Regions from separate parts of the Paenibacillus sp. FSL H7-0716 genome, predicted to be linked through region 1. Evidence: riboswitches for the same ligand, from Rfam matches in the RefSeq annotation. Region 1 holds a riboswitch; the other holds the start of a gene.

Region 1 (4,924 bases):
TCAAAACTGTGTTTGGGTTTAGCGTAAACGATCAGGCATCATTAATTTAAGGAATTCTAGAATACCATTCTCTACTACGAGTTCTTCTCTATCTTGATCAGCAAGTACTCTTCTGATGATATCTTCTTTACCCTCCAGCACTTTACTTGTCCAATGAGGATCAATGATAAGAGATCGTCCTACTGCTACTAATTCAGCATTTGTCAACGTTTCCTCTGCGTCCTGTTTGGTACGGATATCTCCTACCCCAATTAAAGGTACACGTCCATTGATTTTCTCATGTACATATTGCAGGATTGATTTTTCTTTAAAATCTTCTGATGCAGAAACTTTCTTAAAATCCCCTAATGAAATATGCAGATAATCCAGCTTTTTATCAGCTAATTTATCAATAAGATAAAGGGTGTCTGTGATTTTAATGCCAGGCTCTTCATATTCTTCTGGAGAAAAACGATAACCGACAATAAAATCCTTAACCTTTGAATTGTCAACGACAGCAATAACTGCATCCACTAATTGGTTAATGAAATTAAATCTTTTCTCTAAGCTTCCGCCCCATTGATCTTCACGACGGTTGGAGTGTGGAGAGAAGAATTGTTGGATTAAATATGTGTTTGCTCCATGAATTTCTACCCCATCGAATCCAGCTTGAATAGCACGTTGAGTCGCTTTTTTAAAATCCTCAATTACACCGAAAATTTCATCTTCTGTTAATGCTCTTGGAATTTCTGCATTCGGACGTTCGGCAGCAATGGCGCTGGAGGAAACGGGTTGTACGCCACGCAATATTTTTGAATCTGTCATTCTTCCTGCATGGAATAATTGTAAAATAGCTTTTGTTCCATTTCGTTTAATAGTAGATGCTAATCGGCTAAGGCTAGGAATAAATTCATCGGAGGAAACACTAAGTTCACCTTCCCATCCTTTTCCACCCTCTTGTACATTTGCTGCCGCAGTGATGACCGCACCTACTTCGCCCGTTCTTAGCGAATAGTATTTCAATTCATCTTGTGTTACTACACCGTCATAAAAGCTCATTCGTGTGGTCATTGGAGCCATAACCACTCGGTTTTTTAGTGTCAGTCCTCTGCGAAAAGTTAATGCTGTGTCTAGTGCTATCATCTTTTTCCCAACTTTCATTAAATTATATTTAAACAGAATATTATATACATGCGCATACATATAAATTACAGCAATGATTTATTCTTGTCAACTAATAAAGAACTGCTGTTGAATACAGCAAAAAGCGCTGTTCAGCGGAACAGCGCTTTTTGCTCGATATGAATCGTCTTTATTATTCTAGTTCAGCCGGTTTTACAATGGCTGTACCTTTATTATTCTTGGAATATTTAGCTTCGATTTTCGTGGTGTATGTATCTTTTGCTCCATCACTTACCAACACATAACTCAGATCGACTGTCAGCTTTTCTGTTTGCCAGGTCTTAGTATTGACGAATAATTTCCACGTTACACTTTTGGGTTGAACTGTCTCACCATCCCAGAGGTTCTCCTGGTCATAGAGTTTGATTATCCCCTTAGCTGCTGTCGGATCGGTTACCGTGAATTGTAAGACCGTTTGTGCGCCAGCAGTGCTGACTTTCATGGATTTTTTATAACTTTTTACCGAATCAAGCATTGAAACAGGATCGTATTGGCCTTTAGAGTAAAAGGACTCCCATTCCGTTTTCTCCAGTCCAAGCCAATACTGTGCATCAGGATCGATCGGCTCCCCGTCATCGTCGTAACCTGAAGAATCGTCTTCAGATTCATCGATAAGCTCACTTCCATCTACAAGATAGTAAAACTCCTTATCGTTAGCATACAAGCTGTAAGATGTTTCTAAAAGACTGCTAGCGACAGTGCCTGCTGCGGCAAAATTCGGCAGACGGCTGATATCCAGCTTCAGAGTGTTGGTGTTGCTGACACGCACCCCGCCGCTTTGAATATCCTGTTTTTTGGTCACATCCAGATGGAAATTCTTTATTGCTTTGGAGGCTGCTGTTACTTTGCTGATCATTTGATCCGCAGTTACTGCTGATGTTGTAGCTGCAGACACGACTCCAGGATTAGACATCCATCCGATCGTTCCGGACAGCAATAAAGCACCTACTGCCAAACTAGTACCTATTGTTTTGAAAAAACTGTTCATGTACTTCCCCTTTCGGCCCCTTGCGATAATGTAACGCCGTATAGGTCGAAATAATAAAAGAGCTCAAAATAGACTACATATTCTTAGAGCAATCCTTTATGCTTCATAAGACATCCCTATGGCGGCCTGGCGATCATTTCCTTCTGTCGAAAGGCTTTAGACCCATGGCTTTGTGTCATCATCTTTCGATGATTTTACCTTTAACGCGGACATTCAATTAGTTTTAATTAGATTACGGACGCATGTCCCACCGCTAATTTTATCATGGTTATAATTACCTGTAAACGACTTATCTTCCATTCGAATTCGCTATGATACTCAGAAGAAATACTACAATCAAAATGAAAAATGAACGATTACATACGCTTATAAGTCTTATTAATGAGAACAGCAAAGACAGGGGGTGCAGCAAAATGAGTGACCGGGAAATTTTCGAGCTCTATAAAGAACAAGTATATTATTTTTGTTACTACTTAATGAAAAATCAGGCAGATGCGGAGGATATTTCCCAAGAGGTATTTGTAAAAGTTATCTTAGCGGATAAGTCGAAGGTAAGAAACTTGAAATCTTGGATTTTACGAATTGCTTCAAATGAGTGCAACAGTGTGATCAAAAGGCGTAAGAAGGGGTGGATGAAAGAAGTACGTAATTATTTACTATCCAGGTCTGAGGAATCAAACCCTGTAGAAAAACGTTTGGATCGACAAGAAACTAAAAAAGAATTACAAGGGTTATACAGTCAGCTTCCCGACAAAATCAGAATGGTAGTAGTCCTTCGTTTTATCAACGAATTGACTGTACCCGAGATCTCTAAAGTTATGAGCATACCCGAAGGAACTGTAAAATCCAGACTGAACAAGGGACTTAAAATACTAAATAGAATGGGTGGAACCCAACTAAAGGAGCTGAATAGTAATGAGTCTCTATCTTGAAAAAGATAAACATATTCCCCGACCGGATTATGATTTGATGTGGACTGCCATAGAACAAGAAGCATATAAACGTCAAAGAAATCTGTATGCCTCCCAGAATACTCCTAGGTCTAATAAAAAGGTTGTTCCTATCAGTATTGTCTTCTCTTGCCTCTTACTTGTAGCCATTCCTGTATTCGCTAGTATGACGATTAATTGGGATAAAATTGGTGGTCGAAGTGTGAGCAATGCATTAAATAACGGCATCGGTCAACAGTATAATCTTCAAACTTCCAGTTCAGGAGTAACAATGAATTTGAACGGTGTTGTAACTGATGGAGAAAAAATGAAAATGCTGTTATCACTTGATACTAACTCTGATCTATCCCAATATACTGGATTTGCTACAGAGGAAAACCTCATGACTAGTGAATCCGGTGCCAAGGCAAAGGTATACGGTTATTTAGAATACGATCCTGAAAGCCAGAAACTCATTGGAGTATATGAGACACCTGATACATTAAAGGATGATAAAAAGGACTACAGGTTTGAAGCTCGGAATCTCATTTTTTACCGTGATCGGAATATTCCCTTACAATCTAATCATAAAGCAGGGGAAACTATCGATACTGGAGTTAAGCAATATCCAAGCATTCAAATCGAATCCGTTCGACATGTTTCCAATCAAACCATTATCCGTTACAAAGTCGCTGCATCACCATCTGACTTAGGACGGGGTAACCCCCATTTGGTAGTTAGTACTGGTGGTCAAGAGAATGAAGCAATTCCAACCATCATGCCTAACGAAGGATCGGATTTATTTATTGAACAGGTTTTCAATATAACTGAATCAGATTGGAAGGAAGCTAGTCTTCATTTTAGTTACATTGAAGAAGCGAAACGATTTTCAGGTACGTGGAAGTTCGATTTTAAAGCAGATGGACAAAAAGCAAGTGAGGCGATTTACACTAAGAAACTGTATAACAATCCTGAATTTCAAGAAAAGACCGGTATAACCTTAGATCAGCTAGTCGTTACCCCTTTGGATATCCAAATTCTAATAGATGAAAATGATTCTCTTAAAAAAGGAATTGTCCACTATAATACCGCTCAGTTGGTTATAGGTGATCAAACAATCACTGGGGGTTGGAATTTGAAGGGAGATCATTCCGAAAGCTACCAGCATTTATTTCAATTCGAATCTCCGGAATGGTATAACGACTGGTCCGATGTTCCAATGAAACTTATATTAAAGGATGCTGTCATTGAGAAACGTGATACTACTAAGAATTGGATCACTATAAACAAACCTAAAGAAGAAAAGCAGTTCACTTCACTTGATGTCGATGGGTTAAAAATTGAATTCACTTACTATACTGAGGGGGAAAATTTGATTGTCGAATCAACATCCAAATCTTCTGGCTTCAAAAGCGTTAACCAAACTACGTTACGGATTAATGGCAAAGAAGTTGTGCCAGAAATTACACCTAAGGGCATGATATCTACAGGAACTAATATTGATAGCTACAAAGATATCCCTTTCGACGAAAAAATCGAACTGAACCCTGGTATCTATAAATATAGCGATCCTAGCCGGAACGAGGAAATTAAACTTTAATACAGGAAGTTAATCTAAGGGCGGATTATTTTTAATAGAATCAATTCTGTTTATGTATCTCTTTTATTTCCTTCACAACAAAAAAAGCATAGAACGGACTCAAGTCCGCTTTATGCTTTCCATTATTAAGATAAACAATATTTAACCAGCGCATCTCGCACACCATGCTCGTTGTTAGACCCCGTTACAGCATTCGCTGCCGCTTTGACCTCAACCGGAGAATTATCCATCGCAACACCCATACCC
Region 2 (4,924 bases), on a different contig from region 1:
CAGGAATACCGATTCTTGCCGAACGGGGACGCGAAGGGGGTTGGATGCTCACAGAAGGTTACCGAACCTCGTTAACGGGTATGAAGCCCTCAGAGATTGCTACTCTGCTGTTGTCCGCAGACTCCTCGATTTTAAAAGATCTGGGTATACAAAACGACTTCTCTTCTGCCGTGCTTAAGCTGGAGGCTGCTTCCCCATCCAGGCCGAATAATCCAGCCAGTTACCTGAGCCAGCGCATTCATATTGATGGTGCCAGCTGGCACCCTTCCGACGAGACGTACCCGTTTCTATCTATCCTGCAGGAAGCTGTTTGGGAAGACCATAAAGTGAAGATCACTTACCCACGGAACGACGAGATGAAGGAGCGTTTCATTGAACCTCTCGGGTTAGTCGCAAAACGTGGAGTTTGGTATGTAGTGGCACGAACCGAGGGTGAAATGCGGACTTTTCGCGTGTCAAGATTAATACAAGCTGAAGCAACTAATGAATCATTTGTCAGACCTGAGGTTTTTGATTTAAAAAGCTACTGGGAACAATCGACTTTAGCTTTTAAAGCAGCACTGCCAAAATATGTAGTGAAATTAAAGGTGAATGAGTCTATTCTTAAAGAATTACAACGTGAAAGATATGTAACTATAACTTTAGTAGAACCCTCTGCTAAAACTGGGTGGATGAACGTAGAGGCCGAGTTTAATACTATAGAATCTGCCTGTCGTATCGTACTCTCTTTCTCTCCTTCAGTTATTGTTTTAGCTCCTACCGAACTAGTAGGGATGGTAAAGTCTGCTATTAAAACAATTTCCACAATATATGAGGAATTTTGACATGAATTCTAAATATCTACTACTTAAAGAAGATTTATGACACTTCTCTATAGACCAATGACCTATAAATCCCCTATAATAACACCATTACATAAAATTTAATAAGGGGGACATTTTACCAATGAGCTGGATGCACAAACTTCCGTTAAAACAAAGAATTGTTGCCGGATGTTACCTCGTTGCCGCACTGTTTGCTATTCCTGTCTTAGTTACGTTAATGATTCTAGGTCAATTTCTCGTAGGAATTATACTAGTAGTTGTTCTTGCAGGTCTGACTTTACCTGTTGCTCGCTTCGTGGAGAGAACGCTTACATCTTCTTTTGATGATATTGCTAATGTATCTCACAGTATTTCGAAGGGGGATTTCACTAGCAGAGCGGACGAAAACGGTTCAATGGGTGACGTAAGCCGCTCCTTTAACACAATGATTGATAAGCTCAAGAAGATTCTGACCGATGCATCACAGATCACCCGTCAAGTTATGGATGCAAGCCGCGGAATCGAAGATAAGAACCAGAACCTGAAAATTGTCATGGCACAAGTAGCCTCTTCCTCTACTGAGCTCGCTCTTGGTGCAAATGAAATATCTACGGATATCGCTGATATGACAGAATCCATTAAAGACATTGAGACCAAAGTATCCAATTATACGAACTCCACCAAAGAAATGAACAGACGTTCAATACATACCTTAGAACTTGTTGAGCAAGGGCGCCAATCCGTAGATACACAGGCTGAAGGCATGCGTAAAAACATAGAGGCTACACAAAAAGTGGCTGATACTATTGAAGCTCTTTCACAAAATGCCCGCGGGATTACGATGATCACCAAGACCATCACAGAGATCGCTGAGCAGACCAACCTGCTGTCACTGAATGCCTCCATCGAAGCTGCTCGTGCCGGAGAGCATGGTCGGGGTTTTGCCGTTGTAGCTCAAGAGGTTCGCAAGCTTGCTGAGGAATCTACGGCATCCACAAAAGAAGTATTCGGTTTGGTCCGCAGCATTGAGTCAGATATTAAACAAGCCATCGATAATATCGCCATCAATGAAGAGGTCGTGCAGGTTCAGAACGAAATGATCACACAAACTGCCCATATTTTCGCACAAATTGTACAAAGCGTGCAGTACATTACCGAGCAAATCTCTTCATTCTCTGCGGAGAGTGATCTTATGCTAGAAAGTGCCTTGAAAATTTCCAGTGCAATCGAGAATATCTCAGCAATCACCGAAGAAACCGCTGCTGGCACAGAAGAGGTATCGGCGGCTATGAATGAACAGATTAATGCCCTGCAATCTGTTGCAGAAGAAACGGAAAAAATGACCCAGGCCGTATTTAATCTGCAAAAAACCATTCATATCTTTAAATTCTAGTTCAAAACTATCAACTGCCACCTAAGCTGAGTCTTAGGTGGCAGTTTTTTTCGCGAGGCAAAACTTCATCTCTTGGACAAGACTTTCGTCAAATTTCGAGTTTTTTTAGCGGATTATGTTGACAAAAATTAATGAGGAATATATTGTAAAGGAAAATTATTCTTATCAACTATAAATTAATATTGGCAAAATCCTCGAAAGAGGATGACGCAAAACCATGGATCTACAGCCTCATTTTTTCGTTTGAGGCCATGATTGCCAGGTTGCAGAGGAACCAGGACGGCTGAACTATTGTTCAGTCTTAGCGGCGCCTTATGCCACCAACCTGTGCTTACTATAGAGCACAGGTTTTTACTTTTTGAGTATATTGATCTATCGTATCTATGCGATAGATTAATAACTAATATATATCAAAAAACTTGTGAGGTGTTTCTTTTGAAGACAGTCGCAGATTACATGGCGGAAGCACTACGTAACCTTGGAGTCACCCATTCTTTTGGGATCATTGGCAAATCGATTTGTCCAATAGTTCTAAAGATGGTGGATTACGGTATTGAATTTATTCCCGGCAGACACGAAGCAAGCTCCGGATTCGAAGCAGCAGGATATGCGCTGAAAACAGGTAACCTAGGCGTAGCATTTGGTACTTCGGGTCCTGGGGGAACTAACCTGCTTACAGCAGCAGCACATGCGAAAGCTAACAACCTACCTGTCCTATTTATTACTGGCCACCAATCCATTACAGAGCTTGGAATTCCTCAATGTCAGGACTCCACTTCTTTTCTGGCTGATTTAGCTGATATGTTCAGACCTGCCACCTTGTTCAGTAAATTGGTTGAACGTGGGGATCACTTTGGTACTATTTTTAATCATGCGATTTCTGTGGCCCTGACCAAACGTGGTCCTGTTCATCTTTGTATTCCTTTTGATGTACAAACTGAAGTATTGGAAGAATGCAATATAGTAATCCCAGAAAGAGAGTCTCTAATTAGTCAAGCTAATATCGATAGAGTCATCGATGCTATTCAAGCTGCTAAGAATCCTTTGATTATTGCGGGTAAAGGAATTAACCGCTCCGGAGCACATAAAGAGCTTGTTCAACTCGCAGAAACTTTTAATATTCCTGTAGTAACCTCTCCTGGTGGAAAAGGGGCTATAGTCTGGGATCACCCACTCTATCATGGTCCTATTGGCGTTGGCGGTTCGACCCACGGGGACGATTTATTAAATAAAAGCGATTTATTTATAGTGCTTGGATCACGTTTAAGTGATATGACCATCTGTAATCTTAAACGGGAGAATCATCCAGCAACTTTAATTCAATTTGATATTGATCCAACCTTTGTCGGAAAAATACTATTGTCCAAAACGATCCCGGTCACTGGGGACCTGCGCGATAATTTGGTGCACTGCCTAAATCATATTGACCCAAGCACAATCACCAAACGTGATGCTTTGGCCGATGCTGATTATTCAGAAGAGCTTTCAACCCTCAAGAATCTTTCCCTTGCTTCGGTAATGAGCACTTTAAGTGATTTGATTCCTTATAATAATTCAATTTTCGTTGATGATGGAAGTCATGGATTCCACGCTGCAAAATGGTACAAGGTTAAGAAACCGGGCAGCTTTGTTTTTGATGCTTATTTTGCTTGCATGGGTAATTCGATCGGTATGGCTATTGGTGCAAAAGTTGCAGCTCCTGAAGAAACGGTCCTCTGCATTACAGGTGATGGTTGTTTCATGATGCTCGGCGCTGAGATTAACACCGCTGTCTGCAAAGATATCCCTGTCATCTTTATCGTGGTCAATAATAAGCAACTAGATATGGCTCTTAAGGGTATGGAGAAAACCACAGGTCGTATCGATGGAACTCTATATGAAGTACCAATGGACGCCGTGAAATTCGCTGAATCTCTAGGTGCTAAAGGCTACAAGTGTGAGACAGCGGATGAATTCACAGCTGCAATTAAAGATGCGGTAGCTCTAAACCATGTTGCCGTTATTGAACTACTAACAGACCGTGATGAAGTCCCTCCGACTGCACACCGTACTTTGAACCTAAACTAGGAGGCTAACCATGAAGGAAAATATCAACAGTGGTCTCAACCACTTCGCGAATCTATCAGGAGACTATGGCGCAAAAGCACTAGCTCCAATTAAAGACCACTTCCCTGATTTGGCTGAATTTATTATGGGGAATGCCTATGGCGATATTTTTCAACGTAATACTATAGCCCCTGACTGGAAGGAAATCGCAGTCATTTCATCTTTAATTTCAATGGGTCAATTCGAACAGCTGGGTGTTCATTATGTCATGGCCCTTCGTGTTGGAGTCACCGTAGAACAGCTTAAAGGTATTCTATTACACTTAGTACCCGTTATAGGGGCACCTAGAATCATCACAGCTTTTAATATCCTGCTTGCAACCATAGAAGAAATCCAATAACCCAACAGTTCGACAACAATATACAAAATTCGACTTTATTATTGCATACACTTGAAAAATATGCCTATAATAGAGTCGGAATATCCCATTACTTGCTGTATAGTGTCGAATTTTGACTTTTATAAAACAGCTAAGTGGATATACATATGGCTGGATATTGCAGTCGAACTGTTTTGGACAAATTCAATCTATGGGAGAGATTTAGGCATGGGAAGTTTCGTTTTGAAGACAGACACTGCAAACAAGGTTATTAACATTGAGTTGGATGGAACATTTTCTGAA

The links. Region 1 has a riboswitch for cyclic di-GMP ahead of MHH60_RS21780 (DUF6612 family protein). Riboswitches for the same ligand answer to the same signal wherever they lie in the genome.
Region 2: linked by a shared signal. The riboswitch ahead of MHH60_RS03355 (thiamine pyrophosphate-binding protein) and the one ahead of MHH60_RS21780 (DUF6612 family protein) in region 1 are both predicted to bind cyclic di-GMP.

The regions. Positions count from the first base shown of each region.
Region 1 is NZ_JBBODA010000019.1:90,600-95,523, reverse strand. Features, by position in the region: gene MHH60_RS21785 (NADH-dependent flavin oxidoreductase) at 19-1,182, opposite strand; gene MHH60_RS21780 (DUF6612 family protein) at 1,295-2,149, opposite strand; cyclic di-GMP riboswitch class I at 2,267-2,358, opposite strand; gene MHH60_RS21775 (RNA polymerase sigma factor) at 2,563-3,081, shown strand; gene MHH60_RS21770 (DUF4179 domain-containing protein) at 3,065-4,678, shown strand; gene MHH60_RS21765 (Cof-type HAD-IIB family hydrolase) at 4,804-4,924, opposite strand, start outside.
Region 2 is NZ_JBBODA010000002.1:98,194-103,117, forward strand. Features, by position in the region: gene MHH60_RS03345 (helix-turn-helix transcriptional regulator) at 1-824, shown strand, start outside; gene MHH60_RS03350 (methyl-accepting chemotaxis protein) at 946-2,196, shown strand; cyclic di-GMP riboswitch class I at 2,371-2,467, shown strand; gene MHH60_RS03355 (thiamine pyrophosphate-binding protein) at 2,623-4,263, shown strand; gene MHH60_RS03360 (carboxymuconolactone decarboxylase family protein) at 4,274-4,642, shown strand; gene MHH60_RS03365 (hypothetical protein) at 4,850-4,924, shown strand, end outside.